Regions from separate parts of the Rhizobium sp. BK289 genome, predicted to be linked through region 1. Evidence: riboswitches for the same ligand, from Rfam matches in the RefSeq annotation. Region 1 holds a riboswitch; each other region holds the start of a gene.
The links. Region 1 has a riboswitch for thiamine pyrophosphate ahead of thiC (phosphomethylpyrimidine synthase ThiC). Riboswitches for the same ligand answer to the same signal wherever they lie in the genome.
Positions count from the first base shown of each region.

Region 1 (10,545 bases):
AATGGCGCCGCCGGCGAGGAATGCCGCCGTTCCGGTGCCGTGATCCGTGCCCTGGGTGCCGTTGACCTGCGCCGTGCGGCCGAATTCGGTCGCGACCAGGATGGCGGTATCCTTCCATGCTGAGCCGAGTTCCTGCTGGAACGCGGCAAAGGAATTGTCGAGCCCGACCAGAAGCTTGTTGAGCCGATCCACTTCGCCGGCATGGGTATCCCACCCCTCGAAGGCCAGCGCCGCGACGCGGGGGCCGTCGTCCTGCGCCAATAGACGCGCGGCACCTCTCGCCATCTGTTCCATGCCTGTTGGATCGCCGGGGCCGCCTCTGGCCTTGACGTCGAGACCGGCGGCAATCTTGCCGGTCGAAATGCCCTCGGCGAGGATTTTCGCAAAGAGCGGATCGGTGTGGTTGTAAAGATCCATCAGCCTCGGCGGCAGGTCGTCGCTGACCGGCTGCAGATTGGATGGCGACCAGCCCAGCACCGGTGCCTTGCCGCGAATGACGAGTGGTGCATTGGCGCCGATGGACAGGCCGCGGATCTCCGAAGCTCCCGGCGAAACCTTGTCGCCCTTCGGCAATCCCTCCAGCATCCGGTTGAGCCAGCCGGAATCGACGCGGCCGGGCACCTCGTAGCCGGACTCCAGCACGTCCTGTCCGTCGAAATGCGACCGGTCGCGATAGGGCGTCGCACTGGCATGGACGACGGCCGCCTGCCCTGCGCGATAGAGCCGGTTGAAATTCGGCATCGACGGATGCAGCGCGAAAAAACTGTCGAGCGGGAGAGCGGCATCGGGGCCGCTGGTCGTCATGGCGATCGATTGCCGCAGCGTCTGATAATCGGGATCGCCGACGGGCGGCACGGCCGTTAGACCGTCGAGCGCGCCGCGCAGGATGATGGTGATGAAGCGCGGATCGCGCCCGCCGGCGGCATGGGCGAAGCGCGGGATGAAGGCCCAGGCGAACAAGGCGCCGGAAGCGCCGAGCACGGCACGACGAGTGGGGGTCATGAGTTCGCAGGTCATGGTCAGCGCCTTTGAAATTCGGGGGAAAGATATGCGATCGTCAGGCCCTGCTTGCGGGTCTCCGCACGCGATACGGCCTGCAGCGTTTCATTGGAAAGCAGCGGCCCCAGGCTGTCGGACACGAAACTGCGCGGGTCGACCTGCGGCGGCACCGCATTGGCGATCATATTGGCGACATCCATGCGCATGCTGAGGCTCTCGCTGGAAGCCCAGACATCGGCAGTATCGGCAAAGCCGTTCGGTCCGGCCGGCGCCCAGAAGGGTTGGCCCATCGCGGTCAACGCGCCGAGAATGACATTCGGTTTCGGGGTCTCGCCGCTTGCCCGCAAAAGTGCCGCCATGAATTCGAGCGGCGAGCGAACCTTCGATAATGTCGGGTTCCATGCATCCTCGGAGCCGACGAGCGCCCGATAGACGGCGGAAAGATCGCCATCCGTCTTGCTGAACGTCGCAGCGACGGTCTGGACAAGCCCTAGCGGAGGCGTATCGGCCACGAAATGACGGACGAGCTTGGTGGCGATATGCTGTGCTGTTGCCGGATGGCGGGCGAGATCGCGCAGCGCTTCGCGCCCCTGTCCGACGCCATTGTCGGCATAGGTGAGGCCAAGCAGCGTCTGATCACCGGGCTCATGCGCGCCCGCGTTGAAGACGAAGGTGCCGGGTGTCCCGAGCTTGCCCTCGGCGCGCGCCACCGTCCAGCCGGTAATGATCTTGGCAAGCGTCGTCACGTCGGCCTGGGTATAGCCACCATTGACGCCGAGTGTGTGCAATTCCAGCGTCTCGCGGGCAAGATTTTCATTGAGACCGCGCTTCCTGTTGGCATTGGCCTTGGAGTTCGGCCCGATCGACTGCTGATTGTCGAGATAGGCGAGCATGGCCGGATGGCTCTCGACGGCGAGCAGCATATCCGAGAAACGACCGAAGACATGCGGCCGGATGGCCTCGCGCTCGAAGGCACCGGCAACGATATGAACCTCTTCGCTCTTCGAGACGGCGACCGCGAAATGGTTTGCCCAGAACATGGCAAGCCGCTCGCCAAAGCCGATCAATGGCTGCCGGATGGTGCCGTTAAAGCGGGCATCCACTTCCGCCAGCAGGACCTGCTGCGGAAGGTAGGGCATTGCGGGTTTTTCCAGCTTCTCGACGGCTTTGCCGATGACAGCCGCCATGGCCTGATTGTTTGGCTGCATTCCCATGGTGCCCGATGGCTGCGCCTGAGGTTGTTGCGACTGCGGCTGCTGTGGCCCCTGCGCCGCCTTATCCGGCTGTGTCGCGGCCTGCTGCCTTGCCTCCTTGCGCTGCTCCTGGAAGGCATAGAGGGAAACGAGAAGATCGGCGGTGGATTGAAGCTGCGGCCCGACGGGTACCGGTACAAAGCGCTCGGTGATTTCCTCCATCAGCGCTCCGTGCGGATCCGATGCGATCGACGCAATGCCGTTATGATCCGCCCCTAGCCCAAATCGGGAAAGGGCGAGCGCGGCATAAACGTCATTCGATTGCTGAGCCATATTCCTGCCAACTCCTGCATCAAACATGCTCCTTAAACGCGAGGTTCGTTCCGATCCGTCGCTTGGCAAGTATGATCATTTTGTGGCAGCGGCCCTCGACGCGCTGCGGCGAACGAGGCTTTCGGCAAGCGCGCGGCGTTCGTCGTAGGAGAGCGTTGCGGCGAAGTCGACAGCGCGTTCCTCCAGCTTCGTTCTGAGGCCGATATCGGCATTTCGCGCCCGCGCCAAGGCAGCCAGAAGCGCTTCCTTGTCCAGCATCGGCTGACCCAGAATGGAAGCGGCGTCTACCTTGGCCTGCTGCGCCTCGAGAATGGCCTGCCGGTTGTCCTTACGCGCCTCGTTGAGTGCGGCACGCAAAGCTTTCTTCTGAACGGAAGGCAGTTGCTCGCCGGCAAGCGGCATCATCCCCGCACGTGCCTGCGTCTTGCGGATCCACGTCAGGCCGCCGCCCGCCAATGCTCCGATGAGGAACGTGTTCAGTACCAGTAGGGAAATGACCACTATTCTAAAACTGCGATCCGTCATTGGCTGTCCTGCACTATGCCCGCGTCCGGCCCGATGTCGCCGAACATGGTTGCGGTTCCGTCGGAGACGACCGAAGCATCGGAGGTCAGGCTGGGCGTGAGCACCGCGATAGCGATGCTGCCGGCGAGCGCGCCAGCAATGCCGACGCCGACAAGGCCGATGCCGGCGGAGCCGAAGCGGAACCAGCTTCTAACCGCCAGGCGGCGGACGAAGCCTTTAAGGATTCGGCGTTGCAGATCCACATGGCCCGGTCTGACGACATAGGTATCGAGCAGCGCATCCAGATCGGCGGCGCGCGCGAGAACTCCGGCGGCGGCCGGGTCTTTTGCGAATTCACGCGCGGCGGCGCGCTCGGTCTGCGGCCACCGAGCGATATCGCCACCATAGGCGGCGGTCAGTTCCTCGAACCGCCCGGCATTCATCGGACCTGCGATATTCTCAACCATCGCCCTGTTCCTTCAACAAAAGCAGCTGCAACGAGCGTCTTCCACGCGCAAGCAAGCTCTCCAATGCGTCGACGCTGACGTCCATGATCTCGGCCGCCTCGGCATTCGACAGCGCCTGATAATAGACCAGGATGATCGCCTCGCGCTGCCGGGGCGCGATCATCTGCATCGCCCGTTCCACACGCTTGGACGGATCGTCCTCGCTCATCAGGCCCGCATCCGGCGCCGGCCCTTCATATTCGATGTCGGGCGGATGCTCGGCAAGAACATCCTTGCGTCGGCGCAAGCGATCGTAGCAAAGGTTGATCGCCACGCGATGCACCCAGGTACTGAAGCGGGCATTGCGCTGGCGCCAGCCGCCGGCGTTGCGCCAGAGGCGTAGAAACGTCTCCTGCGCCACATCTTCGGCTTCGCTCGCATCGCCGAGCATGCGGGTTGCGACGGCCATGATGCGTGGCAGCTGCCTTGCCACCATCATACGCATTGCCGGAACGTCACCAGCGGCGATACGGCCGAGCAGATCCTCATCCGCATCGCCGCTCCCGGGCGTGCGATCCCACTTCATCGACAATCGCCACCGCTCCTGTTTCGCGCGATACCGGCGTGACGCGCCACCCGGTTCGGGCTTTTAGCAAGGAAGCTCGGCCTGGCCGTCAAATCCGGCAAGCGGCTTCCGTCAGATCGCAGCATCTCGGTCAGCGTATCATCCTTCGACATCAAGCATGGGTTCGCAAGAAGTATGGGGTCGCAGGGATTGAACGGCCTATCCGCCGAATTCCGTCGCTCTTACGTCGAGGATTTTTGGATTTTCCTCCCTTCCCCGGCAACTATCTATCGAGCGAATACAAAAAGAGCCGGCTCAGCCGGACGTGGAAGCCTCATCGATATGAGCGGATGGAGTTGCTAACGCCGGAGATCAAACATGCCCTGTGCCCCGATTTGACTGGCGCATCGTTTCCGGGACAGGCGAACTCGGCTTCGTACCGCCAATATATTGCCGCTATGGCTACATATTAGCATCCGAACATTTTCGACCTTTCACTCCCCAACGCGAGGAAACTGCACACGGAAACTTGCGCCTGGCTTTTAGGCGCTTGACGAAGCGCTCCCGTTGCGATTTCCTTCCTTAATTTTAGGGGATTATGTAATTGGGCCGCTTTCTTGTGCATTGCTGATGTGAGGAGTTTCCAGCGATAAGCGGCGATGGTGGGGTAAGAATGCCAAAAAAGAGGGGTACAGCTTGACTGATTTCTGTGGAGACATGAATGAGGCGCACTAAGGAGGAGGCGGCGGAAACGAGGAGCGAGATCTTGCACTCTGCAAAGGCTCTGTTTCTCGACAAGGGTTACGAGAATGTCAGCCTTGAGGAGATAGCCGCAGCGGCTGGTGTAACGCGGGGGGCGGTGCACTGGCATTTCAAGAACAAGCAGGGATTGATGTTTGCGATCCGCGATGAGGCCCAGCAGCCGTTTCAGGAGCTGGCTGAGCGGATGTCGAAGGAACTCCCGACAAATCCGCTTGATCTCGTGGCCGAGGCGATTGCCGGGATATTCGACGATGTCCAGGGCGACCCGCGCAAGAGAAGCATGCTGAAGGTGATGATGCACCTCGACATGGCCTTTTGTGACGGCACCACGAACCGCGCCAGCTCCTTCCGCCACGATATGCACGAGCATTTCGAACGCATATTCACCCTGATGAATGAAAAGACGAAGCTGCCCGCGCCATGGACGCCGGATACGGCCGCCTCCGCGCTGACGGCGGTCATCGGCGGGCTGATCACCGAATGGACGCTCGACAGGGGTAATTTCCAGCTCGTGCCTTGCGGACAGATGTTCATCAAGATGATCTTGAAGACATGGTTCCCGCAGGAGCGGACACATGAGGTAGAGACCTCGGCTGCATAAGGCGGGTCACGCGATATCAAAGCCTTGAACAAAAAAGGATCCGGAGGGAAAGCCGGATCCTTTACTTTGATCGGAGGTCAACCGATCGGTGAAAGAAGCCTGACGGATTGGAACATCAGGCTTCCCTATACCCGGCACGAGGCCGGGTAATTCAAAATTAGAAGCTACGCTCGAAGCGCAGGATACCAGCCCACTGATCTTCGTTCACAGAATCGAAGTTGGTGTAGGAGACTTCCGGCTCGATGAGCAGGTTCTTGACCGGGTTCCACTTGACGTTCGTGGTTGCGGCAAAGATCTTCGAGTCGGTGTAGGCGAGCTGCAGGTTCCACTTCAGCTTTTCGTTGATCGGAACGGCAACGCCACCCCAAACGGCCCAGTCACCCCAGCCGCACTTGGATGCATCGTCGATGGGGCAAGCCGAACGGTCGAGGTTGGTACCTGCATACTTGTTGAGCTTGTCGCCATCGGTGTTCCAGCCACCCATCAAGAAGGCCGAGAACGCGCCGAAGTCGGCATCGACACGAGCCTTGATAGCGCCTTCTTCGACGATCGAGTCGTAACCGCCAACGACCTTGAAGCCCCATGCGCCAGACTTGAAGCCGGCACCGGCGACGACGTCAGGAGCATAGTGATTGCCCTTGTCGTCGGACCACCAGCTTGAGCCGTAGGAGGCGTCGGAGCCGCTGGAGTTCGAGTCTTCAACCGAGATCACAGCCGTGAAGCCGTTGCCGGCATCGTAGCTGTAGGTCAACTGGTTGAGTTCGTACGGGCCGTCATAGATCACGTCGTCGTTGATGACGTCGCCGGCATAACCGATGTAGTAGTTATACTGGGAGTCGGCCTTACCGACGAGGAAGCCGCCGAGGCTGATATTGGCGAACAGCAGCTTGGTGGAGGTGGAGTTGCCGTCGTTCCAGTCCCAACGGACGACCGTGTTGGTCTTCAGCGGGCCGTATTCGGTGTCGGTCGCGGTGTCGATGCTCAGCTCTGCACGGGTGTGCCACAGCGTACCGTTCTTGCTGTTCGGGTTGTAGGCATCGTACCACTCGCCTTCGGTACGGACACGGCCGCCGATCTTGAGGCAGGTTTCAGTGCCCGGAATGAAGAAGTAACCAGCACCGTAAGCGTCGCAGATGCGGACGTATTCCAGCGGCTCCGGCTCTGCAGCAACGATAGCGTCAGCTGCTTGGGCACCGGAAACTGCTGCGAGCGCAGCAGCGGAGCCGAGAAGAAGGCTCTTGATATTCATATTAAACTCCTGGTTGTAATATGCATTTCTAATTTGCCACGAGTGCTGAGCTGGAAACCACCTTGAAGATCGACCCGGTCGAAAACGCGACCGCGCAGCCCGGCAAGTACGCACGTAATGTTGGCTTGAGTCCCCTCGAACCTCCATGATTGTCCCCGCGGCAAAGGTCTTGAAATGCCCCTACCGATCCGGCCGATCGCTCGACCGTAAGACAATTTCTGTCCTGCTTCTGACTTACAAACAGCCCGTATGTTTGTCAATTATGTGAAACCGTGGCGAGCGCCGGTCCAGCGTTAGTCTTGCCGGCTGTTGCTTAAATGCAACTGGGGACGGCAGGGCGAGGTTCGTTTCACCCGAGGAACGCGGGAAGACCGCCAAAGGCGCGAATGCACGACAAGGCTGAGAAACAAAACTCAACAAATCGCCACACACAGAAACGTCGAATCTTCCCAGATTCCAGCTATTCGGGCCATAGGAAGGGAAGAATCGCGCATGAATGAGAATCGGCTGATCTTCATAGCGCCCCCCCGTTCGGCGGCCTCGTCACCAGGGATTATATGCAATCCATCTTTTCCCTGATGCAGACCGGCGCGTAGGCCGGCGTGCAACTGACGCTCGCCCTTCTCGGCAATGACGCGCTGATTACCCGCAACGCAGTACGCTGGTGTCGTCCCCTACCGCTTTATCGGCAACACGGCGCCTCATTATTGAGGGAGCGCCATGCCGCGCCTCACGTGTAAACACGCTTAAATTGTGGATTCTCCAATGCGCCAAGCGCTGGCTCGCGGAAAAATGCAGTCATCATTGCAGGGTTGACAGAAGCCAAAGCAAGAGCATAGCCTTCCAGCATTCACCAGGGGGGTCCCGGCAAGGGGCTGAGATACTGCTGAACAATACGGCTTTGCCGATTGTGGGCGCAGTGACCCGTTGAACCTGATCCAGTTCATACTGGCGTAGGGACGGTGCGAGCGCTCGAAGACTTCGGATTCCCGCGTGGATTCCATGTCGGCGTCTTATCATCATTCCGGCTGATTGACTGGGTCTCCAACCGCAACTTGGAGCCTCAAACCATGACCATTGCCGCAAAGAACCTCATCCCGACGGTCACGACCGGTCCGCTGCCGGCCTCTCGAAAGATCTACGTCCCCGGGGATATCCATACCGACATCCGCGTACCGATGCGTGAGATCAGCGTCCATCCGACATCGGGTGAGCCGCCTGTTATCGTCTACGATTCCTCCGGCCCCTATACCATCGAGGGTGCCGATATCAGCATCGAACAGGGCCTGTCGCAGCTCCGCCGCAGCTGGGTGCTCGCACGCGGCGATGTCGAGGCCTATGAAGGCCGGCATGTGCGTCCCGAAGACAATGGCTTCGTCACCGGCGAACGGCTGACACCGGAATTTCCGGCCAAGCGCCAGCCGCTGCGCGCCAAGGATGGCAAGGCCGTCACCCAGCTTGCCTATGCGCGCGCCGGCATCATCACGCCCGAGATGGAATTCATCGCCATCCGCGAGAATCTCGGCCGCAAGGCGAAAGCCGAGACCCTGATTCGTGACGGCGAGAGCTTCGGCGCCCATATTCCGGATCATGTGACACCCGAATTCGTCCGCCAGGAAGTCGCGGCCGGCCGGGCCATCATCCCGGCCAACATCAATCACCCGGAAAGCGAACCGATGATCATCGGCCGGAACTTCCTGGTGAAGATCAACGCCAATATCGGCAATTCCGCCGTCACCTCCTCCATGGCGGAAGAAGTCGAGAAGATGGTCTGGGCCGCCCGCTGGGGTACCGATACCGTCATGGACCTTTCGACAGGCCGCAACATCCACAATATCCGCGAGTGGATCATCCGCAATTCGCCGCTGCCGATCGGCACCGTCCCGCTCTATCAGGCGCTGGAAAAGGTCGGCGGCATTGCCGAAGAGCTCACCTGGGAGATCTATCGCGACACGCTGATCGAGCAGGCCGAACAGGGCGTCGACTATTTCACCATCCATGCCGGCGTGCGGCTGCATTACATCCCGCTGACAGTCAATCGCGTTACCGGCATCGTTTCACGCGGCGGCTCGATCATGGCCAAGTGGTGTCTCCATCATCACCGCGAGAGCTTCCTTTACGAGCATTTCGAGGAAATCTGCGATATCTGCCGGGCCTATGACGTCTCCTTCTCGCTCGGCGACGGCCTGCGCCCCGGCTCGATCGCCGATGCCAATGATGCCGCGCAGTTTGCCGAGCTCGAAACGCTCGGCGAACTGACGAAGATCGCCTGGGCAAAAGACTGCCAGGTGATGATCGAAGGCCCCGGCCATGTTCCGATGCACAAGATCAAGGAGAACATGGACAAGCAGCTCGCCGTCTGCGGCGAGGCGCCCTTCTACACGCTCGGACCGCTGACGACGGATATCGCGCCGGGCTACGATCACATCACCTCGGGCATCGGCGCTGCCATGATCGGATGGTTCGGGACGGCGATGCTCTGCTATGTCACGCCGAAGGAGCATCTCGGCCTGCCCGACCGCAACGACGTCAAGACAGGCGTCATCACCTATAAGATCGCCGCCCATGCGGCCGACCTCGCCAAGGGACACCCAGCAGCGCAAGTCCGCGACGACGCATTGTCGCGCGCCCGCTTCGAATTCCGCTGGGAGGACCAGTTCAACCTCTCGCTCGATCCGGATACCGCCCGCAGCTTCCATGACGAGACCCTGCCGAAGGAAGCTCACAAGGTTGCGCATTTCTGCTCGATGTGCGGGCCGAAATTCTGCTCCATGCGGATTTCACACGACATCCGCGCCGAGGCGCAGAAGGAAGGACTGGAAGCGATGGCGGCGAAATATCGCGAGGGCGGCGATCTCTATATGCCGGTGGAAACCTCCACCCAGCCGGCCGAGTGACATGCGCATCCTCGTCAAGGGGGCCGGCGTTGCCGGCCTCACCGTCGCCCACGAACTGCATGCCCGCGGTGCCGAGGTGACGGTTGCCGACCCCCATGCGAATTTCCGCCGAGCAGCCTCATGGCTTGCCGGCGGAATGCTGGCGCCATGGTGCGAACGGGAAAGTGCCGATGAGCCCGTGCTGGAGCGCGGACGCGATTCCGCCGATCGTTGGGACGCGATTCTGCCCGGCAAGGTCGTCCGCAACGGGACGCTCGTCGTCGCGCCGAACCGAGATCAAAACGAGCTGAAGCGATTCGCCAGCCGCACGACAGGCTATCGCTGGATCGATGAGCGCGAAATTGCCGCCCTCGAACCCTTCCTTGCCGGTCGCTTCAGGCATGGCCTGTTCTTCCCCCAGGAAGCACATCTCGATCCTCGCGACGTCTTGCAGTCGTTGAAGGGCACTCTTTCGGCGAAGGGTGTGACCTTTGTCGATCGCATCGCGAATGATGCCGGATTTTCCGGCGTCATGGACTGCACGGGCGCTGCAAATGTCGGCGAGAGCAGGGAATTGCGGGGTGTGCGCGGCGAAATGCTCTATCTACAGACGCAGGAGGTCGCCCTTGCGCGGCCCGTCCGGCTGCTGCATCCGCGATTTCCCGTTTATATCGTGCCGCGCGGCGAAGGTCTGTTCATGATCGGCGCGACGATGATCGAGACGGATTTCGAGGGACCGATCACCGCCCGCTCGCTGATGGAACTTTTGAACGCCGCCTATGCGCTGCATCCCGCCTTTGCCGACGCCGCCATCGTCGAAACGGGGGCCGGCATTCGTCCCGCCTTTCCAGACAATCTTCCGCGCGTGACGCGGGAGGGCAAGACCATTCTTATCAACGGCCTTTATCGCCACGGCTTCCTTCTCGCGCCGGCGATGGCGGCAGAGGCCGCGGATCTCCTCTTTTCCGGACACAACAACGACAGGAGCCGCCAATGCGCCTGATCATCAATGGCGAA
Region 1 covers NZ_JACHZO010000012.1:8,275-18,819, forward strand. Annotated here, with positions in the region: gene FHT84_RS21900 (DUF1501 domain-containing protein) at 1-1,017, opposite strand, end outside; gene FHT84_RS21905 (DUF1800 family protein) at 1,020-2,525, opposite strand; gene FHT84_RS21910 (periplasmic heavy metal sensor) at 2,601-3,050, opposite strand; gene FHT84_RS21915 (hypothetical protein) at 3,047-3,496, opposite strand; partial or broken gene FHT84_RS21920 (RNA polymerase sigma factor) at 3,489-4,085, opposite strand; gene FHT84_RS21925 (TetR family transcriptional regulator) at 4,762-5,403, shown strand; gene FHT84_RS21930 (porin) at 5,561-6,652, opposite strand; TPP riboswitch at 7,498-7,630, shown strand; gene thiC (phosphomethylpyrimidine synthase ThiC) at 7,723-9,549, shown strand; gene thiO (glycine oxidase ThiO) at 9,551-10,531, shown strand; gene thiS (sulfur carrier protein ThiS) at 10,522-10,545, shown strand, end outside.

Region 2 (10,545 bases), on a different contig from region 1:
CAAAATTTGCCTGCAACTTTCCGCAAAAGACCCGTCGCCATCAGGCGCCATACAACCGGGTCTCTTCGGACTTCCCCAACATGCGCCCGGGCCGCGCGGGCCCGGGTATCATCCAGCCCTCGGGGGGCCAGCATCACGCGTTTAATGTATAAACGGTTTATCGAATTGGACAACAGGCAATGAAGCCGGCGCAATCAAAACGCAACCAATTGTTTTCATTATACGGAAAGACGCCCATAAGATGAGCTGGCCGAGCGATCAGCCCTCCAGCTCCTCGCGCAGCATTTCGAGCTCGAGCCATTCCTCTTCCATGCTGACAAGGCTTTCTCGCAGCTTTTCCATCTCCGCCGCCAGGCGATTGAAGGTTGCGGGATCCTTGGAAAAGAGGTTCGGATCGGCCATCTTCTTTTCGCGAGCTGCAATCTCGGCTTCCGCCTTGGCCATGTCCTTCGGCAGGTTTTCGAGCGCGAATTTCTGCTTGTAGGAGAGCTTGCCCTTGCCTTTCGAGCCTTCGGCGACCGGTGTTGCGGCTTCGGCTGATTTCGGCTTTTCGGCCGCCTTTTCCGCCCGCTTGCGCTCCTCGATCGCGCCCTTGCGCTGGGCCAGCATGTCGGAATAACCGCCGGCATATTCGATCCAGCGACCATCGGGCTCTTCCGGATTGGCGGGAGCGATCGTCGAGGTCACGGTGCGATCGAGGAAATCGCGGTCGTGGCTGACGAGGATGACCGTGCCGGCAAAGCCGGACACGATTTCCTGCAGCAGATCGAGCGTCTCGATGTCGAGATCGTTCGTCGGTTCGTCGAGGATCAGGAGATTGGTCGGCCGCGACAGGATGCGGGCCAGCATCAGCCGCGCGCGTTCGCCGCCGGAAAGATTCTTGATCGGCGTGCGCGCTTGTTCGGGCTGGAAGAGGAATTCCTTCATATAGCCGGTCACATGCCGCTGCTCGCCGTTGACGAGGAGGTTCTCGCCGCGGCCGTCGGTCAGATAATTGGCGAGCGTGTCCTCCGGGTTCAGCTCCTCGCGCTTCTGGTCGAGTGTCGCGATCTCCAGATTGGTGCCGAGCTTCACCATGCCGCTGTCCGGCTCCAGCTGGCCCGTCAGCATTTTCAGCAGCGTTGTCTTACCGGCACCATTCGGGCCGACGAGACCGATGCAATCGCCGCGATGCACGCGAATCGAAAAGGGCGCGACGATGACCCGCTCATCATAGGCTTTGGTGATCTTGTCAGCCTCGATCACCAGCTTGCCGCTTTCCTGCGCATCGGAAGCAGTCGCCTGCACCGTGCCCAGAGCGCCCTTGTGGCCACGATAGCGCGAACGCATATCCTGCAGCTCGCCGAGGCGGCGCATATTCCGCTTGCGCCGCGCCGTCACGCCGTAGCGCAGCCAATGCTCCTCGCGCTCGATCTGTTTGCCAAGCTTGTGCTGTTCCAGTTCCTCGGCCTCCAGCACTTGATCGCGCCAAGCCTCGAAATGGGCGAATCCCTTGTCCAGCCGGCGCGAGGTGCCACGATCGAGCCAGACGGTTGCGGTCGAAACCTTTTCCAGAAAGCGACGGTCGTGCGAGATCAGCACGAGTGCGCTACGGCTCTTCTGCAGCTCGCCTTCCAGCCATTCGATGGTCGGCAGATCCAGATGGTTCGTCGGCTCGTCGAGCAGCAGGATGTCCGGCTCGGGCGCCAGAACGCGTGCGAGGGCCGCACGGCGGGCTTCGCCGCCGGAGAGGTTCTTCGGATCCTCTTCACCGGTCAGGCCGAGATGTGAGAGCAGATAGGTGACACGATAGGGATCGTCGCCAGGCCCGAGACCTGCTTCAGCATAAGCCGCGACCGTCTTGTAACCAGCAAAATCCGGCGCCTGCTCGAGATAACGTACGGTCGAAGACGGATGGCGGAACACTTCGCCCGACTGCGCCTCGACGAGACCCGCGGCGATCTTCAGGAGCGTCGATTTGCCCGAACCGTTGCGGCCAACAAGGCAGATCTTGTCGCCCGGCTCCACCTGCAGGCCGGCACCGGCGAGCAAGGGCGCACCGCCAAAGCTCAGGAAGATGTCGTCGAGTTTCAGAATGGGAGGGGCCAAGATCAGACTCCGCTGAGATCATAGGGGCGGGCAAGGATGATCGCCCTGCCGCTGCCGAGCGAAAAGCGCACGTCGCCTTCCGCCACATTGGAAATGGTGCGCGACGCGCCAAAGGGCAAATGGAAATCGCGCAAAGGGTAACGGGCATTGTCGATGAAAAGGCCCGACAGATCGCTAAAACCGAGGACGGAAAACAGCGAACCGGCCGGCAGCGCCAGCGTGAGATCGCCCGGCCGAAGCGGCACCGCTTCCTCGTCACCGGATGTCAGCAGGACATCGAAGCCCTTCTCGGCCAAGCAGATCCCATAAAGCAGATGCTGGATGGCATGATCGGAGCGTTCGCCGCCCATGGCGCCGGCGAGAATCAGTCTTGTGGCGCCGCGATCGACCGCTTCCGAGACGGCAATTTCACCATCGGTCGCAGCCTTCGCCGCCGGATAGGGCTGCTTGGGCACATCGGGAAAGGCAGCTTGCAAATCCGCGGGTGTGGAATCGAAATCGCCGACCCACAGCTCAGGCTCCACTCCGAGCGCGACCGCGTGGCGCATGCCGCCATCGGCTGCGATGAAACGGCTGCCGGAAATGGCGGCGCGCAACCGCTTTGTCAAGCGAAGCTCGCCTCCGAGCAGGATGGTGAAGGTGGTGGACTGGCTCATGAGGCATGCCCATAGCGCAAAGTCATGTCCCTAGGGAAGAGCAGCATAGGCAAGAACGGCCGCGAGGGCGGCTCAGTCGTCCGTTTCCTTGAGGCGCGCCTGGAAAACCCGCTCATAGCCGCTGACATAACGATCAAACAGCAGCGAGAAGCTCTCGATCTCCTCCTGCGTCCAGTCGGCGAAGATGCTGCCGATGACGGAATATTTCTGTGCCTGGATCTCCGACAACAATCTCTGCCCGAGCGCGGTCAACACCACCACGATGCGCCGCGCATCCGCCTGCGACGCCTTGCGCCGCAACACGCCACGCGTCACCATGTCTGCAACGATGCGGCTCGCCCGCGACGGATCGATGCGCAGCATCTCGGCAATCGTGCCGACGGTGACTTCGCCCGTCTCCTCCGCTCGCCGCACGACATCGAGCACGTCGAGATGGGACAGCTCGAGTCCCGGCGCGACGCTCTGGATGGCAAGCCTGCCGATCATGCGGCGACCTGTCAGCAGGCGCATGCGCGTCATCGCATGGCCGATACGCAGGAGATTCTCGTCGTCGGTCAGGGCCTGGGCTTCAATTTCACGTGTATTCGTCGCAGATGTCATCTTTCCACCATACCAGAGGCGGTAAAGAAATAAAACATGCAAACAGCATTCACCTGTCATTGACATTTATGTGCTAACGGCACATATATATCGACTATGAAAACCGGGCGTCCCGCGCATTCGATCGACCGCGCAGCGTTTCGGCCAAGTTCGGATTTTTGCCCCATGGACATGCAGACAACGTTCGCGCCGCTCGTAGCGGATCATAAACGGCGGCTTATACTCTTTCTGTTTCTGATGACTGCCATGTTCATGGCAACGCTCGACAACCAGATCGTCTCGACGGCGCTTCCGACGATCGTTGGCGAATTCGGGCATCTGGAGCGTTTCGGCTGGATCGGGTCAGCCTATCTTCTCTCGCTCTCCGCCGTCATGCCTGTCTACGGCAAGCTCGGCGATCTCTTCGGCCGCAAATATGTGATGATGACGGCGATCGCGATCTTCACGATCGGCTCCGCCGTCTGCGGCCTGGCCGTCTCGATGGACACGCTGATTGCCGCCCGCGTCCTTCAGGGCCTTGGGGGCGGCGGCATCCTGGTGTCGATCTTCGCCGTCAATGCCGATCTCTTCGAGCCGCGGGAACGCGCCCGCTACCAGAGCTATTCCAGCCTCGTGCTGATGGCGTCAGGCGCCATCGGCCCGGTTCTCGGCGGCACGATGAGCGATCTCTTCGGCTGGCGCTCGATCTTTCTCGTCAATGTGCCGATCGGCTTTGTCGTGCTGGCCGGTCTCGCCTTCATGCTGCCCTATCGCAAGCCGGCCCGCCGGCCGAAGATCGACTATGCCGGCGCGACCGTTCTTGCACTGACGACGACGAGCATCGTGCTTGCCGCCGACGGCACCGAACTCTTCGGATCGCTGCTGTCGCCGCAGTGCCTCGGCATCATCGCCTTCGGCGCGATTTGCGCCATCGCCTGGGTCTTCATCGAACGCCGCGCGCCCGAGCCGATCGTGCCGATGACGCTGTTCCGCAATCCAACATTCGGCCTCCTGCTGATCATCTCGATCACCAGCGGCGCCGTGGCCATCGGCATGGTGAATTATTTCGCGCTCTTCCTGCAGACGACGACTGGCCTTTCGCCCTCGATGGCCGGCCTGCTGTTCATTCTCCTGACCGGCGGCATCGTCTGCGGCTCGCTCTCGGCCGGCCGGCTGATTGCGGCCAAAGGGCGTTACAAACCCTTTGCCATCGCGAGCGCTGCCTGCAGCGCCATCGCATTTGGCTTGCTCGCCGTCCTGCCTGCCGGCACGCCCGTCGTCTTCATCGGTGGCCTGATGCTGCTGCACGGCATCGGTATCGGCCTCGCGCAGCAGGTTCCCGTCATCGGCGTGCAGAATGCGGCCGGTGCCCGGGACGTCGGCGCGGCGACCGGTGCGGTCACGCTCTCGCGCATGGGCGGCGCCTCGATCGCCATCTCCGTCTACGGCGCCATCATCGCCGCCAAGCTCGGCAATGTCGGCGTCTCCATATCGGGCGTATCCGATATCGAACAGTTGACGCCGAAGATGATGGCCGCATTGCCCGAGGCGACCCGCGAGGCCGTCGCTAACGCCTATGCGAGCGCTTTCAGCCCGCTGTTCATGACGGCTGCCGGCATCTGCCTCATCGGACTGCTGACCGCGCTGACGCTGAAGAACGTGCAGCTGCCCGGTGCAACGAAGAAATTCGAAAGCCCAACGGCCGCCGCTCACGCCGCCGAGTAAGATCACCCACCTGCAATCGACAGGGGAATCATTTCCCTTGTCATCCCTTCGTCACAAGGCTAAATCTGCCGACGCTCTAACGGGGTGCCTCATATCCTCTAGGATATCTGGCTGAGAGGCTTTCACTGGCCAACCCGCGGAACCTGATCCGGCTAACACCGGCGGAGGGATTAGACGCGTGACGAAATCATAGCGCCCTTTTCCCCTTCAAGACGAAACCAAAGTGGAGGCGCTGTCGTGCAAAACCGATCCCTATTGTCATTCTTCGCCGGCCTGGCCCTTTCCGCCGGCGCTACGTTTTTTGCTGCCCAGACGGCCGAGGCAGCCGACAAGACCTTGACCATCTACACCTATGAGAGCTTCACCGCCGATTGGGGTCCGGGCGCCAAGGTCAAGGCCGCCTTCGAGAAGACCTGCGGCTGCACGGTCAACTACGTCGCCGTCACCGATGGCGTGGCACTTCTCTCCCGCCTGAAGCTGGAAGGTACGGGCACCAAGGCCGATGTCGTTCTCGGCCTGGACACCAATCTCATAGATGAAGCGAAGGATACCGGCCTCTTCGATGCAAGCGGTGTCGACACCTCGGCCCTCAAGGTTCCGGGGGGTTTCAAGGACGACGTCTTTGTGCCCTATGACTACGGCCATTTCGCCGTGATCTACGACAGCCAGACGGTCAAGAACCCGCCGAAGAGCATGAAGGATCTTGTCGAGGGCGACCCCTCGCAAAAGATCGTCATCGAAGACCCGCGCACCTCGACGCCGGGTCTTGGCCTGCTGCTCTGGGTCAAGTCGATCTACGGCGACAAGGCAGCCGATGCCTGGACGAAGCTCAAGGGACGCATCCTGACCGTCACCCCCGGCTGGTCGGAAGCCTACGACCTATTCACCAAGGGCGAAGCGCCGATGGTGCTCTCCTACACGACGTCGCCGGCCTACCACATGATCGAAGACAAGACCGACCGCTATCAGGCGGCCGCCTTCTCGGAAGGACACTATATCCAGATCGAGGTCGCCGGCCTCATCAAGTCCTCGCCGAACAAGGAGCTTGCCCGCGATTTCCTGAAGTTCATGATCTCCGCCGGTTTCCAGGACATCATCCCGACAAGCAATTGGATGATGCCGGCCTCCGCCACTTCGGAGCCGCTGCCGGATGCCTTCAGCAAGCTCGTCGTGCCGTCGAAGACCTTCCTGATGAGCCCCGAGGTCGTCGACAAGAACCGCAAGGCCTGGATCGACGAATGGCTGGCCGCCACCAGCGGCAACTGATGCCTTGACGATACTTACGGCACCAGAGCGAAGACGCGCCATTTCCAGCGGGGCATTCGGCCTCGCCGGCGTCGTGCTCTTCGTCGGGATCGCTGTCTTCGTCCTCTTAGCCGCCGGTATCGAATCCGGCGACACCAATCCCCTGACAGATCCCTACTTGCTGCGTGTCCTGCGCTTCACGCTGCTGCAGGCGGTGCTCTCGACCCTGTTATCGGTCGTGCTCGCCATACCCGTCGCGCGCGCACTGGCGCGTCAGCCCCGCTTTCCGGGTCGGCTATGGCTGATCCGGATGATGGCCGTGCCGATGGGCCTGCCGGTGCTGATAGGCGCGCTCGGCCTGCTCGGCATCTGGGGCCGGCAGGGGCTTATCAATCAGACGCTTACGGCGCTTGGCCTGTCGCAGCCCGTCAGCATCTATGGCCTGGCCGGCATCCTGCTGGCGCATGTCTTCTTCAATATGCCCCTCGCCTGCCGGCTGATGCTGGCCGGGCTGGAGCGGGTGCCGGCGGAATACTGGCTTGTGGCAGGCGGGCTCGGCATGCGGCCCGCCTCGGTCTTTCGCTTCATCGAATGGCCCATCCTGCTCGGTCTCATACCCGGCATCGCCGGCCTGATCTTCATGCTCTGCGCCACCAGCTTCACGCTGGTCCTGATCCTTGGCGGCGGCCCGGCCGCAACGACGCTGGAAGTGGCGATCTATCAGGCGCTCCGCTTCGATTTCGATCCCGGCCGCGCCGTGATGCTGTCGTTGCTGCAGATCGCCGTCACACTCCTCGTTCTCGGCGCCATGACGCTGTTTCGCGCGCCCGACGATCATGGGCTGACCAGCGGTCGCGCGCTTCATCGTATCGATGGCCAAAAGACGGCTGCACGATGGATTGACGCTTTCCTGCTGTCGGCCGCTACTCTCTTTCTCGGCCTGCCGCTCGCTTCGGTTGTGGTAACTGGCCTGAAGGCAAACCTTCCGAAGCTCGCCGTCCAGCCGATCTTTCTGCAAGCAGCCGTCACCAGCGTGGCGATTGCGCTCGCCGCCGGCCTTCTGGCGGTCTTGATATCCTTTGCAATCATCCGCGCCCGATCGGTGATCTCGGCGGATCGCCGCAAGACCGCCAGCCTGCGCAGCCTGGCGGTCGCCTTGAGCGCGAGCTCATCCCTTATCCTACTCGTCCCGCCGATCGTGCTGGCAACTGGCTGGTTCCTGGCGCTGAGACCATTGGGTGATCCCAGCCGCGTTGCCGCCATCCTCATCATTGTCATCAATGCGCTGATGGCGCTGCCCTTCGTCATCCGCGTCATCGAACCGGCCTATGCGGTCCATGTCAGCCGCACCGAACGGCTGGCGGCGAGCCTCGGCCTTCACGGCATTGCCCGCCTCCGCCTCATCGATTGGCCGGGCCTGCGCAAGCCGTTCTTCACCGCCCTCTCGTTCGCCATGGCGCTGTCGCTCGGCGATCTCGGCGCGGTGGCGCTCTTCGGCTCGGATAGCCTGATGACCCTGCCCTGGCTGGTCTATAGCAAGCTCGGCAGCTATCGCACGAACGATGCCGATGGATATGCCTTGATCCTCGGCCTGGTCTGCCTTCTTTTGACCATCGCCGGCACGGCCGGCCAGAGCATGAGCGATCACGAAAGCAACAGAAATGACTGACGGCCACGACATGAAGAAACAAGGCATTGCCATGGCCGGCGTCGAGCTGCGCCTCGGCACGCATGATTTCCGCTTCGATTGCACGTTGCCGCAGGGCAAGATCATCGCCATCGCCGGGCCGTCGGGATCCGGCAAATCCACCTTTCTCAATCTATTGGCCGGCTTCGAGCAGCCCGATCGCGGCCGCATCCTGCTTGCCGGGCAGGACGTGACCGGCCTGCATCCCGCCGACCGGCCGGTGTCGCTGGTCTTTCAGGACAACAACCTCTTTGCCCATCTCGATCTCTTCACCAATGTCGGCCTTGGCATCAGCCCTTCATTGAAGCTTTCGGTACAGGATCGGCAAAGGGTCTCGGAGGCGCTGGCGCGCGTTGGGCTTCCTGGCTTCGAGAAGCGCAAGCCGGGGACACTTTCCGGCGGCGAACGACAGCGTGCCGCCTTCGCAAGGGCGCTGGTGCGTGACAAGCCGATCCTACTGCTGGACGAACCCTTCGCCGCCCTTGATCCAGGCCTACGCTCCGGCATGGTCGAACTTTTGAAAACCCTGCATCGCGAGAGCGGCAATACGGTGCTGATCGTTTCGCATGATCCGGCCGAGGTGCGGCGTCTTGCCGACCATGCCGTCTTCATCGAGGGCGGCGCGATCAGGCTTGCCGCCTCCGTCGAGACCTTCCTGACGGCGGGCGACATTCCGGCATTGACCACATTTCTGCAGCATTGATTGCGCTGCAGCATCTTGCTGTCGGCTTTGCCTTAATTTCGTCGTGCCAAACGGCTGAAAGTCCTCGGAAATGCTTGCTAAAATACAACGCCGCCACATTTAAACGGAGTCTCGCTATGCAACCGGTGCCAAAATCGGCTAGAGCAAGGGTTGGAGACCGTCCGGGCAGATGCGGATCGATGAGGATGCAGGCAACCTCTATCGGTGCGCGACGATGATCAACCCGGTAACGATCAACCGGATTTGGTGCCGAGCCGGCATGGCAGCGAAATGAGTGGGATACTGGTACTGAAGCAGAGCGAACGAGCAGAACGAAGGATCAGCGTGACCGTCGCACCCCGTTTGCGCCGCTTTGCCCCGCTCCTTGTCGCTGCCATGGTGTTGGACAGCTGCCAGACGGTGATGGATCAGTCCTATCAGCCGAGCGTGTCGCCGTCCGCCAATCCGCAGATCGTCTCCGAGGTGCAGAAGAACGATCCGCGCGCGCAGATGGGTGCGCGCGAGCATCCGCGTATCCTTGCAAGCTATGGCGGCGAGTACAAGGACGCCAAGACCGAGCGGCTCGTCGCTCGCATCGCTGGGGCCTTGACCAGCGTGTCGGAAAATCCGCAGCAGTCCTATCGCATCACCATTCTCAATTCGCCGTCGATCAACGCCTTTGCGCTTCCGGGCGGCTATCTCTACGTGACCCGCGGCCTTCTGGCGCTTGCCAATGATGCTTCCGAAGTCGCTGCCGTGCTGTCGCACGAGATGGCGCACGTGACAGCCAATCACGGCATCGAGCGGCAAAAACGCGAGGAAGCCGAAGTCATCGCCAGCCGCGTCGTTTCGGAAGTCCTGTCGAGCGATCTGGCCGGCAAGCAGGCGCTCGCACGCGGCAAGCTGCGTCTTGCCGCCTTCTCGCGCCAGCAGGAACTCCAGGCCGACGAGATCGGCATCCGCACGCTCGGCCAGGCCGGCTACGATCCGTATGCCGCTGCCCGCTTCCTGAACGCCATGGAAGACTACAGCCGCTTCATGTCGGCCAATTCCGATGCCGACCAGAGCCTAGACTTCCTTTCGAGCCACCCGAGCACGCCACAGCGCATCGATCTTGCCAAGGCGCATGCCCGCGAATTCGGTGAGGAAGGCAAGGTCGGCGACATCGGCCGCGATTATTATCTGAACGGTATCGATGGTCTGCTCTATGGTGACAGCCCCGAGGAAGGCTATGTCCGTGGCCAGACCTTCCTGCACGGTGGCCTCGGCATCCGCTTCGACGTGCCGCCGGATTTCCGCATCGACAACAAGGTCGAGGCCGTCATGGCGACCGGCCCCGGCGATATCGCCATCCGCTTCGACGGTGTTGCCGACAGCCAGAACCAGAACCTGACGAATTATATTTCCAGCGGCTGGGTGACGGGCCTCGATCCCTCTTCGATCCAGTCGATCACCGTCAACGGCATGCCGGCTGCAACCGCGCGCGCTTCGGCCGATCGCTGGGATTTCGATGTCACGGTCATCCGCGACCGCACGCAGATCTTCCGTTTCCTGACAGCTGTGCCGAAGGGGAACATCGCCCAGCTCAACCAGACGGCGGACGTACTGCGCTCGAGTTTCCGGCACATGACGCCGGATGAGGCAGCCTCGCTGAAGCCGCTCAGGGTCCGCGTCGTCACCGTCAAGCCGGGCGACACGATCACGACGCTCGCCGCCCGCATGATGGGGACCGACCGCAAGCTCGACCTGTTCAAACTGATCAACGCCCTACCGACCGGGGCAACGATTGCGCCGGGCGACAAGGTCAAGATTATTTCGGAATAGCGATCGGCCTATCTATCTTCTCCCTGGCCGGGAGAAGAGCAGTCTCACGCGTAGCTCGC
Region 2 covers NZ_JACHZO010000003.1:375,989-386,533, forward strand. Annotated here, with positions in the region: gene FHT84_RS07980 (ABC-F family ATP-binding cassette domain-containing protein) at 259-2,088, opposite strand; gene FHT84_RS07985 (thiamine diphosphokinase) at 2,091-2,744, opposite strand; gene FHT84_RS07990 (MarR family winged helix-turn-helix transcriptional regulator) at 2,817-3,344, opposite strand; gene FHT84_RS07995 (MDR family MFS transporter) at 3,510-5,048, shown strand; TPP riboswitch at 5,119-5,235, shown strand; gene thiB (thiamine ABC transporter substrate binding subunit) at 5,322-6,314, shown strand; gene thiP (thiamine/thiamine pyrophosphate ABC transporter permease ThiP) at 6,325-7,962, shown strand; gene FHT84_RS08010 (ATP-binding cassette domain-containing protein) at 7,955-8,683, shown strand; gene FHT84_RS08015 (M48 family metalloprotease) at 9,059-10,486, shown strand; gene FHT84_RS08020 (RNA polymerase factor sigma-32) at 10,531-10,545, opposite strand, start outside.
Region 2: it holds a riboswitch for thiamine pyrophosphate, as region 1 does, so the genes downstream of both, thiB (thiamine ABC transporter substrate binding subunit) here and thiC (phosphomethylpyrimidine synthase ThiC) in region 1, are expected to answer to the same signal.

Region 3 (10,545 bases), on a different contig from region 1:
ATGGCGGCATCGAGGCCCTTCAACCATTCGAATGCGGATGTCAGATGCTCATCCATCCATTGCGGCGTTTCGCTTCGGCTGGTGCCGGCAATGCCGATGGCGCGGCAATCCCTGAACCGTTCCAGCATGGCTTCGCTCGGAATGTCGAGGAAGAGAGCAGTCGGCACGCCGTTCGAGGCAAGCGCCTCCATGACGTCGGTGGAGCCGGTGAAGTCATCGCCATAATAGCTGAGGAGAAGGTTGGACATTGCTGGAAGACTGGACATTGCTGTTAGGCGTCCTTGCCGTCACTGAATTTTGTGATCGAGGCGGCAAGCTCCGGATGATTCCTCGCATAGTCGGCAAGCGGTATGTCCGAAACCGCCGCCTGCCAGGCCTGCTGGATGGCGCGAACGCCGGCCGCCGGTCCGAAGGGATGGCTGACGATGCCGCCGCCGCAGAGATAGAGAAGGTCGGTCGTCCGGCCGGTGCGCTGGTAGGTTTCCGGCGCCTGGCCGCCCCATTGACCGGAGCCGGCAACGGGGAGCGGACAGTCGGATGGGCCGAAAAGCGGCGTGCGAATTGCCTTGAAGGACTCGACGAAGCTGTCGTCCGGTTCCCAATATTTGACCCTGATGCCGTTGATCTGGAACTGGTCAACGCCGAGCAGGCGCCAGAATTGCTGGTAAACCCTAAAATCCATGCCGGCACCGGGATGGCGGGTCAGCACATCCCAGCCATTGCGATGCGCATGCAGCACCAGCCCGGAGCGCTTGCGCAGGAAGCTCATGCCACCGAAGCCGATGGAATTGATGTTGACGACGGCGCAATTGCCGCCGGCCTTCAGCACCAGATCGTGGTTGCGCATCATCTCGTCGGGATCGGCATGCGAAATGCCGAAGGCATACATGACCTTCTTGCCCGTCTTCTGCTCGTGATCGAGGATAAGGGGCATGATGGCTTCGACGCGCTCTTTCAGCGGCGAATAGGCCGGGCTCATGAGCTTCTCGTCATCCTTGATGAAATCGACGCCCGAGCCGATCAGCTCGCCGACAAGCGCGGCCGTTTCCTTTGGCCGAAGGCCGAGCGCGGGCTTGACGATCGTGCCGATGATCGGGCGGCCGCTGACGCCGGTCAGGCGCAAGCTGCCGGCAACACCGAATTGCGGCCCGGGATGTGCATCGCGAAAGGCCTCCGGCAGCTTCATGTCGACGATGCGGATGCCGGTCATGCCCTTGATCGAGAAGACGCCGCCGATCGCGATCGTCATCAGCGCCGCAAGATCGGTGCCGATCGCATCCAGCGGGAAGGCGATATCGACATCGGCCCGACGGATCGGGCCATGTCCTTCCGCGACTTCCGGCCAGGTCGGATGCTCCGCATCGGCAAGCGGGCGAATCGCGCTGAGGCGCGCGGCAACGCGCGCCTTGAGTTCTTCCGTTTCGCCGGGGACCGCGACGAAAGTGCCGGTCGATTGATCGCTGGCGATCTTGCGGGCCATCGCTTCGATGCTGCCAGGCGTTTCGATACGGTAGGTAACGGTGATGGTCATAAGCGACTGAATGCTCCTCTCGCCGACGATTTTCACGTGGCGCAAACTGGTGATCTGGTATAATGAGTATTCCAACTTCTGCAACGATTTTTTTGCCCGGCAGTCGACAACATGTTTCGTATGGGCTTCCGCCGCGGCAATCGAAAATGCATAAGGGAGAAAAGGTTTTGGGAAAGCGGGGGTCCATGGGTCAGCCTGTTGAACAAATTGTACGTCGAAAGCTGTCCGATGAGGTATTCGAGCGGCTGGAACGGTTGATCACATCGGGAGAACTCAAACCTGGCGACGAGATGCCGTCCGAACGAGTCCTTATGGAGCGTTTCGGCGTCGGCCGGCCGGCGATTCGCGAAGCCATGCAGGCGCTCGCCAATATGGGGTTGGTGAATATCTCGCACGGCGAGCGTGCCAAGGTGCTCCAGCTCACGGCGAAGTCGATCTTCCGGCAAGTCGACCTGACCGCCAAGATCATGCTCTCGCAATCGTCCGACTCGCTCGAACATTTGAAGAGCGCGCGCATCTTCTTCGAGCGCGGCATGGCGCGCGAAGCGGCGCAGCGCGCAACCGAAAAAGATATCGCCGATCTTTACGACATTATCGAACGTCAACGCGCTTCCCTGGGGGATGCCGAGGAGTTCATTTCGGCCGACATGCAGTTCCACACGCGCATTGCCCAGATTTCCGGCAATCCGATTTTCGCCGCTGTGAGCGAGGCCATGCTGGCATGGCTGAAGGCCTATCATACCGACATGCTGATCTGGACCGGCAAGGAAAAGTTCACGCTGGTCGAGCACGAGGAGATCCTCGCGCGCATGGCGGAGAACGATGCCGACGGAGCAGAGCAGGCGATGCTCAAGCATCTTGAAAGGTCGCGCGCGCTCTATACGAAGTGATCTTCGCCTCGGCAGCTGTCAGGCGAGGGGTAATTGTCCTAATTCCTCCCCATTCCTTGTGAAATCTGGCCGCATGCAAACGAGGTGTGCGTGATGGTCAATTTCATTCACCGGAATATGCCGCTTTTTCTGGCCGCTATTCTGACGGCGGTCGCCATAACTCTTTATAATCTGGCTTGCCTCATGGTCAGGCACCATCACACGATATTGCATGATCTCCACCGCGCGGTGGGTGCCTTGATCCTCCTTGCCGCATTCTATGCCATCATCCGCCACATGCAGTCGCTGCCGGATGAGGAAGGCTAGAAATCCGTTAAACCCGGAAATCAAAACCGGCAATTTCAGATAGCATTCAGCCTGCGCGGCTATATCCTCGTCCTGTCATAGTGCGGAGTTGACGGCATCCTACAAGATTGCCGCTGGTTTCGTGTCGGAAAACGGTTCCACAGCAAGTTCATCGCACCGTTCCGGTGCCAAGCCCCATGAAGAACTGAGGATGTCAAAACGTGGCTGATGTTTGTACACAAGGCGTAGACACGGGCTTTGTTGCCCTGGGCTATGCCAAGATCGCGATACTGGGTGTCGTGCAGGGATTGACCGAGCTTCTGCCGGTCTCCTCCACTGCCCATATGCGCCTGGTGCCGGCCTTGCTCGGCTGGCAGGATCCGGGTTCGGCCTTTTCGGCCGCTATGCAGCTTGCGGCCCTTGCCGCCATCGTCTCCTATTTCTGGAGCGACGTTCGTTACGTCACCTTCGGATCGCTCGATGCCATCAGGCAGAGGGATTGGCGCTCCCCCGCGATGCGGCTTGCGATCGCCATCGTCATTGCAACGGTGCCGATCGCAATCGCGGGCCTCTTGCTTTCGAAGTCGTTGAATGCCTGCGGCACATCTTTCCGCAGCCTTTGGGTGATCGGCATCGCCTGCCTGGTCATGGGCTTGCTTCTGGCGGTCGCTGAACTCTATAGCCGTCATAGGAAGGGCATCGAGCAGATGACGCTGATGGATGCCCTGTTCGTCGGCATCACCCAGGTCGGTGCGCTGGTTCCCGGCGTCTCGCGCTCGGGTTCGACGCTGACCGGTGCACTCTTCCTCGGTCTGAAGCGTGATGAAGCCGCACGGTTCTCGTTCCTGCTCGGCTTACCGGCCATCGCGCTTGCCGGCCTGAAGGAGCTGTTCGAACTCTACAAGGCCCATATTCCGATGGAAGCCTGGTCCATCCTGATCGTCGGCCTCATTGTGGGCAGCATATCGTCCTTCGTCGCCATCTGGGGACTGATGCGCTTTCTGGAGCGTTTCTCGACCTGGCCTTTCGTCATCTACCGTATCATGCTCGGCGTCGTCATTCTCTTCGGCGTGCTGACCATGGGATGGGCTTGAGCTGTCCGAACCGTCGGCTGCAAAGCTTCAATATCGGCGCTGCCTCCATGGTAGCGCCTTTTTCATTCCGGGCCGTTATCCAAAAACGAGACCGCCATCGACGATAAGATTTTGTCCGGTGACGGCACGCGCCCAGGGGCTGGCAAAGAAGAGCACCGCATCGGCAGCTTCCTCGGGTGTGGTGACGCGACGCAGCGGTGTATTGGCGGCGATGATGTCGAAGACGGCTTCCGGCGTGGCACTGCTGGCATCGGTCGTGCGCAGAAGGCCGCCGGAGACCATGTTGACGGTAATCCCGAGCGGGCCGAGTTCGGACGCAGCCGTGCGGGTCAGCGACAGCAGTGCCGCCTTGGCTGCGGTATAATCGTGATAAGGCACGACCGGATTCTGGAAGAGGTTCGTGCCGATCGTGACGATCCGGCCAAAGCCCGCCGTTGCCATTGCCGGCTGCGCCGCCTGTATCAGGTTCAAAGCGCCTTGCAGTGCGGTTTCCAGCTGTATCGCCATTTCCGCCCAGCTCAAGGCATGCAATTTCGAGCGCGCATCGCCATTGAAGCTGAAATCGGCGAGCGCGTTATGGACGACTGTTGTCGGCGCGCCGAAATGCGCAGTTACCTCGGCAACGAGCTGCTTCGTATCTCCAGGATCGCGGATATCGGCCCGAAACGCTTTCGCATGATCGCCAAGGTCTGCCGCCAGCGCCTCTGCCCGCTCACGGCTGGCACGATAGTTGATGGCAACCTTTGCGCCCTCCCGAGCAAAGGCCGTCGCTATGGCCGCGCCGAGACCGCGCCCGGCACCTGAAACGATGACGATCTGATCCTTGAGTGACAGGCTCATTTCTCTACTCCTTGTTTGTGTGCCAGAGCCCATGAAAATGCTGCACAGGTCCGTGGCCGCTTCCGACGGAAAGGTGGCCCGAGGCGGCGACCGCGGCGGCGAGATAGGCTTTGGCGGCGGCGACGGCTTTCGGCAGCGGCAGTCCCTTGGCGATCTCGGCGGCGATGGCGCTGGAAAGCGTGCAACCCGTCCCATGCGTATTCTTCGTCGGCAGCCGCTCGGCTTCGAACCAGGTCAGGCCGCCGGCGCCCGCCAGCACATCCGGACTTTCGTCACCCGCAAGATGACCGCCCTTGATGAGGACGGCCGAAGGCCCAAACGCTGCCAGAGCAAGCGCCTGACGTGCCATGTCTTCGCGGTTTGAGGCCTCCACGTCATGCAACAGCGCTGCCGCCTCGGGCAGGTTCGGCGTTATGACTGTCGCAAGCGGTAACAGCCGCATGGTCAGCACGTCGACGGCATCGGCGGCAAGCAGGGCGGCGCCACCTTTCGCGATCATCACGGGATCGAGCACGACGGGCACATCGCCATGTCGCGCCAGAATGTCCGCGACCGCATCCGCAATCGCGGCGTTGGCAATCATCCCGATCTTGATCGCATCGACCCGGATATCGGCGAAGATCGCATTGATCTGATCCGCCACGAAAGAGGGTGGCACCGGATGGACACCGACGACGCCTTGCGTGTTCTGCGCCGTCAGTGCGGTTAGGGCCGCCATTCCATAAACGCCGCGGGCGGAGAAGGCCTTCAGGTCGGCCTGGATACCGGCGCCGCCGGAGGGATCGGAGCCGGCGATGGACAGGACATTGCGGATCATTGGCGAGCCTCCTTGATGGCGTTCGCGATGAGGGCCGTCGCCTTTCGCGGGTCCGCTTGGCCACAGATGGCGGAGACGACCGCAAGGCCGTCCGCGCCTACCGAGAAAACCTCTCGCGTATGCTCCACTTTGAGGCCGCCGATCGCAACCGATGGAACGGGGCAGAGCCCGACGATGCGGGCAAGACCGTCGAAGCCGATCGGTTGCTTGTGATCGGGCTTGGTCGGTGTGGCAAAGACCGGACCGATGCCGGCATAGTCGACGATACCAGGGTCTATGAGGGTCGCGAGGACCTCGGTTTCCACCGAGAGGCCGAGGATCATGTCCGGCCCGATCCGGCGGCGTGCTTTGGCGGCGTTCATATCCTCCTGTCCGATGTGGAGACCGTCGGCGCCGATGGCGATGGCGGCTTCCACATTGTCGTTGACGATCAGCCGGGCATTGGTTCCCTGCAGGATCTTTTTGAGAGCGCGGCCTGTCTCGATCACGGCTGCGGTCGGAGCATGCTTGTCGCGCAGCTGTACGATCGTGGCACCGCCGGCAACGGCCGCACGGGTCGTTTCGATCATGCCGAGGTCACCACACAGCACGGGATCGAGGACGAGGTAGAGTGAGAGATCGAAGTCTTTCATGCTGCCGATATCCTTGCGTCGCGATCCAGCAGTTCCGGCGTAAGCGCTGCGAGGGCGTCGAGGAAGCGCCAGGAGAAAGAGCCGGGACCATCGGCTGCCGCTCCTGCCTGCGCACCGGCGACGGCGAAGACGGTGAGTGCTGCCGCGGTCGCATCGAATGGCTCATCCGGCGTTGCTGCGGCAAAGGCGCCGACGAGGCAAGTCAGCGAGCAGCCGAGGGCCGTCACCTGCGGCATGAATGGCGAACCGCCGGCGATCCGCTTCGCCTTCCGCCCATCCGTCACGAAATCCGTGACGCCGGTAACGGCGACCACGCAATCGTGCTTTACCGCGAGCTGCCGGGCGGACTCTTCCGCCTGCTCGACGGCGTCGCGGCTATCGACGCCCTGACCGCGGCTGGTGCCGCCGGCAAGGGCGATGATCTCGGATGCATTGCCGCGAATGATCCTCGGCTGCAGCTCCAGCAGTTGGGCTACCGCCTTGCGACGAAACTCTGTCGCATAATGGGCGACGGGATCGAGAACCCAGGGCTTGCCGGCATTGTTGGCCGATTGCGCTGCCTTCAGCATGCCCGCAAGCCAGCCCGACGAGAGCGTGCCGATATTGATCGTCAGCGCGCCGGAGATCGCGGCAAACTCGCCCGCTTCCTCTTCGGCATGCACCATCGCCGGCGACGCACCGGCGGCGAGCATCACATTGGCCGTAATATTCATGGCGACAAAATTGGTAATGCATTGCACCAGCGGTGGGTTTGCCCGCACGGCAGCGAGCAGGTTGCCGGCTGTGATTTGGTCTTGCATATCGCCCCTTTCAGGCGGGCGAGACGCGAAGGGACGACGTGCTGAGCGTTGCAAGGTCCCGAGCGACTCCCTCCGCCAGCATGATCTGGTTCAGGTTCGAAGGGTTCTTCTCAGCCCGCCGGAAAGCGGACGCCCCTGTCTCTCATCCTCCTTCTTTTCGCAGACAAAGACGCCGATGTCATCAGCAAATCACAAAGGCCTCCGCGATGGTCGCGAATTGGAAGCGCCTTATTTCCGGGCGAGACATGCAGCTAGCGCATGGGTGCAGTGATCTCTTAGCTCTGCAAAAGATTGAGGGGTTCGACTATATATTTCTCATCGAAGCGACGGGAGCGCCAAGCACGGCCGCTCAGCTTCGAAAGCCCAAGGAAAGGGGATCATCATGAACGTAGCACGCTCTTTCAATAACTGGCGCAAGTATCGTCAGACGGTCGCCGAACTGGGCCGTATGTCCACGCGCGAACTGCATGATCTGGGTATCGATCGCGGTGATATCCGCAATGTGGCCCGCGCAGCGATCGCTCGCTAACGGCCTCGACGGCTCCTTATAAAGCTGCATTATGCCAGCGCCTGTTCTTCCCGAGCAGGCGCTTTTGTTTTGCCGGGGGAGGGGACGGTCCAGGCTCTTTTCCCGGGCCGCATGCAGATCTGCAAAGCCAGCCGCTTTTCGCATAGCGCATAACTGCCCTGCAAAGAAATGCCTATCCTATGAGCAAGAATCGGCTATTATGCTTTTCATCGAAGCGATGCATCTCCTCCCGCATCCCTTCGTTTTTGCAGACGTCCTTCTCCTCCTCCCAGGGACGACTGCGGGAACAGCGGCATTCCTCCTCCCGTCCGCTGTTCGGTTCTTGTAGAAAGCCTGCCGCTCCTCCTCCCGCGGCAGGCTTTTTCGTTTCAGGCCGCATTCAACCGATTTCCGCTTCATCGTCACCGGCCCCATCGCGCGTCGGACGCGGTCATTGCCGTTGCGCCACCTCCGATCGCTGCTTGTTTTGAAAACCGAAGACCACCTCTCGCAAAAATGAACAGTCGCCACTATGTGCGACACCTGTAGCGCGCTACATCGAAGACCAACCCCCAACGTGATTCCCCGAAACAGGAGGATGCCCATGACCGGTTCTGCCGAATACACGCCGCCGAAGATCTGGACCTGGAACAAGGCCAATGGCGGCCAGTTCGCTAATATCAATCGCCCGATCGCGGGACCGACCCACGAAAAGGAACTGCCTGTTGGACGTCATCCTCTCCAGCTCTATTCGCTTGGTACGCCGAATGGCGTGAAGGTCACCATCCTGCTCGAAGAGCTGCTGGCACTCGGTCATAGCGGCGCGGAATATGATGCCTGGCTGATCAAGATCGGCGAGGGCGACCAGTTCGGCAGCGGTTTCGTCGACGTCAACCCGAATTCCAAGATTCCGGCCTTGCTCGACCGCAGTGGCCCGAAGCCTGTCCGCGTTTTCGAATCCGGCTCGATCCTGGTGTATCTCGCCGAGAAATTCGGCGCCTTCCTGCCGAGCGAGCAGCCGGCTCGCGCCGAATGCCTCTCCTGGCTATTCTGGCAGATGGGTAGCGCGCCCTATCTCGGCGGCGGCTTCGGTCACTTTTACGCCTATGCCCCGACAAAGATCGAATATGCGATCGATCGCTTCGCCATGGAAGTGAAGCGCCAGCTCGACGTGCTCGACCGTCGTCTTGCCGAAAGCGAATATATCGCCGGCAGCGACTATACGATCGCCGATATCGCCATCTGGCCGTGGTACGGCGGTTTGGTCAAAGGCTGGCAGTATGGCGCGGCCGAGTTCCTGCAGGTGCAGGATTACAAGAATGTTCAGCGCTGGGCCGAACAGGTCTACTCGCGTCCTACCGTCAAGCGCGGCCGCATGGTCAATCGCATGTCTGGCGATCCGTCCGAGCAGCTGCGTGAGCGCCACGATGCCAGTGACTTCGAGACCAAGACGCAGGATAAGATCGAAGCCGCAAGCTGACAGGCAGTTTTGCGCGTTATTTCTTCGAACCCGCGGTCTCCGGATCGCGGGTTTTTTATTGGCTTTGCCAGCGATCTTCGTCACGCGGCCACGTCAGCCTCGCTCCATCTTGTCGGGTCTAATGTCCTGCTGCCGAGGCTTTATCGCCCGGCAGAAAACGCAAGGCGCTCCTGCAATGCGTTTTACCGATGACGCAAAAGGAATGCTTCTCCATGCAGCAAGTTGCTGATGATAATGCCCTGGACAACAATGTCATCGCAGGCGCGTCGTCGCAGCAATCGAGCGAGAAAAGAGAGGCGCTTTTAAAGTGCCTGGTTTCTGGCGGTGACGAGCGACTGGATTGCGATATCGTCACCGGCCTCAATATGTATGGTTACGGCCCGGCACCTCGTCCGAGCGACCTTGCTTTCGGCTCTTCCACCGCATCGACCATCTCCGCCGCTGCCTTTGCCGAAGTCGAAAGCTACTACGCCGATCTGGTCCGCGAAATGGAAAACGGATCGGCCGCAACCATCTATGAGCGTGAAATTGGACGAGTACGTCAGGACCTCCTGCGGCTGCTCGGTCTCAATCAGGTCGCCGGACAGCCGCATGTCGACGTTATCCTCGCAACGTCGGGCACGGACATCCATCTCTTTGCTGCATCGCTTCTGGCGCGTGAGGATGATCGCGCCTTGATGACCATCACGCTGATGGGCAGCGAGACCGGCAGCGGCGTCATGACTGCCTCGGCCGGCCGCCACTTCATGGCCCGCGTCAGCAGCGACAGGGCTGTTGCCAAGGGCGAGGAACTGCGGCCCGGGGATGCGACGCGCAATGCGACCATCGCCGTCCGCACCAAGGATGGCTCCCTTCGTGCCGATAGCGAAGTCGAGGAAGAATTGCGTGGCCTGATCGAGCTCGGCCGCGCCGCAGGCTTGAGATGCCTGCTCGTCGTGACCGATGTGTCGAAAACCAGCCTTCTCGCGCCGAGCCTGGAAAGCGTGCTGCGCCTCAAGGCACGTTTCGGCGACGTGCTCGACATCATGATCGATGGCTGCCAGTTCCGCCTTTCGGCGGCAACGATTCGCGCCTACCTCGCGCATGGCTTCATGGTGGCCCTGACAGGATCGAAGTTCCTTGCCGGACCGATTTTCAGCGGCGCTCTTCTGTGCCCGCCGCAGATGTCGGAACGCTTTAAGCACCGCCCCCTGCCGGCGGCTCTGGCCGACTATTGCGGCAGGGCCGAATGGCCACAGGGTTGGGCGGCGCGTGAAATCTTGCCCGAACGCGCCAATTTCGGCCTGCTTCTGCGCTGGAAGGCGGCCTTGTTCGAGCTGCAATCCTTCGTCGTTCTTCCGGAGGAGCAGCTCACAGTCGTTCTCTCCGCCTTCGCCGAAGCCGTGACAGCCAGGCTTGCCAACGATCCTGCCTTTGCGTTGCTGGACAGCCGTGCCATTGATCGGCGCTGCCTGTGGAGCGTTCCATCGGTGCGCCGTTGGGATGAAATCCCTTCGATCTTTTCGTTCTACCTGCGCGACGCTGGCAATGCAGGTGTCTTGAACGCGGTAGAGACCGCGGCGGTCTACAAGGAACTGGTCATTGAGGAAGATGGGTTCGCGGCCGTGCATATCGGCCAGCCTGTAGGCTGCGCCGTTTTCGGCGAGATGCCGGCCAGCGCCCTTCGAA
Region 3 covers NZ_JACHZO010000001.1:626,667-637,211, forward strand. Annotated here, with positions in the region: gene FHT84_RS02875 (four-carbon acid sugar kinase family protein) at 1-248, opposite strand, end outside; gene oiaX (3-oxo-isoapionate-4-phosphate decarboxylase OiaX) at 272-1,531, opposite strand; gene FHT84_RS02885 (transcriptional regulator NanR) at 1,717-2,421, shown strand; gene FHT84_RS02890 (hypothetical protein) at 2,515-2,727, shown strand; gene FHT84_RS02895 (undecaprenyl-diphosphate phosphatase) at 2,928-3,800, shown strand; gene FHT84_RS02900 (3-oxoacyl-ACP reductase) at 3,876-4,640, opposite strand; gene thiD (bifunctional hydroxymethylpyrimidine kinase/phosphomethylpyrimidine kinase) at 4,645-5,457, opposite strand; gene thiE (thiamine phosphate synthase) at 5,454-6,089, opposite strand; gene thiM (hydroxyethylthiazole kinase) at 6,086-6,889, opposite strand; TPP riboswitch at 6,940-7,036, opposite strand; gene FHT84_RS02920 (DUF1127 domain-containing protein) at 7,272-7,418, shown strand; gene yghU (glutathione-dependent disulfide-bond oxidoreductase) at 8,002-8,877, shown strand; gene FHT84_RS02930 (hypothetical protein) at 9,090-10,545, shown strand, end outside.
Region 3: it holds a riboswitch for thiamine pyrophosphate, as region 1 does, so the genes downstream of both, thiM (hydroxyethylthiazole kinase) here and thiC (phosphomethylpyrimidine synthase ThiC) in region 1, are expected to answer to the same signal.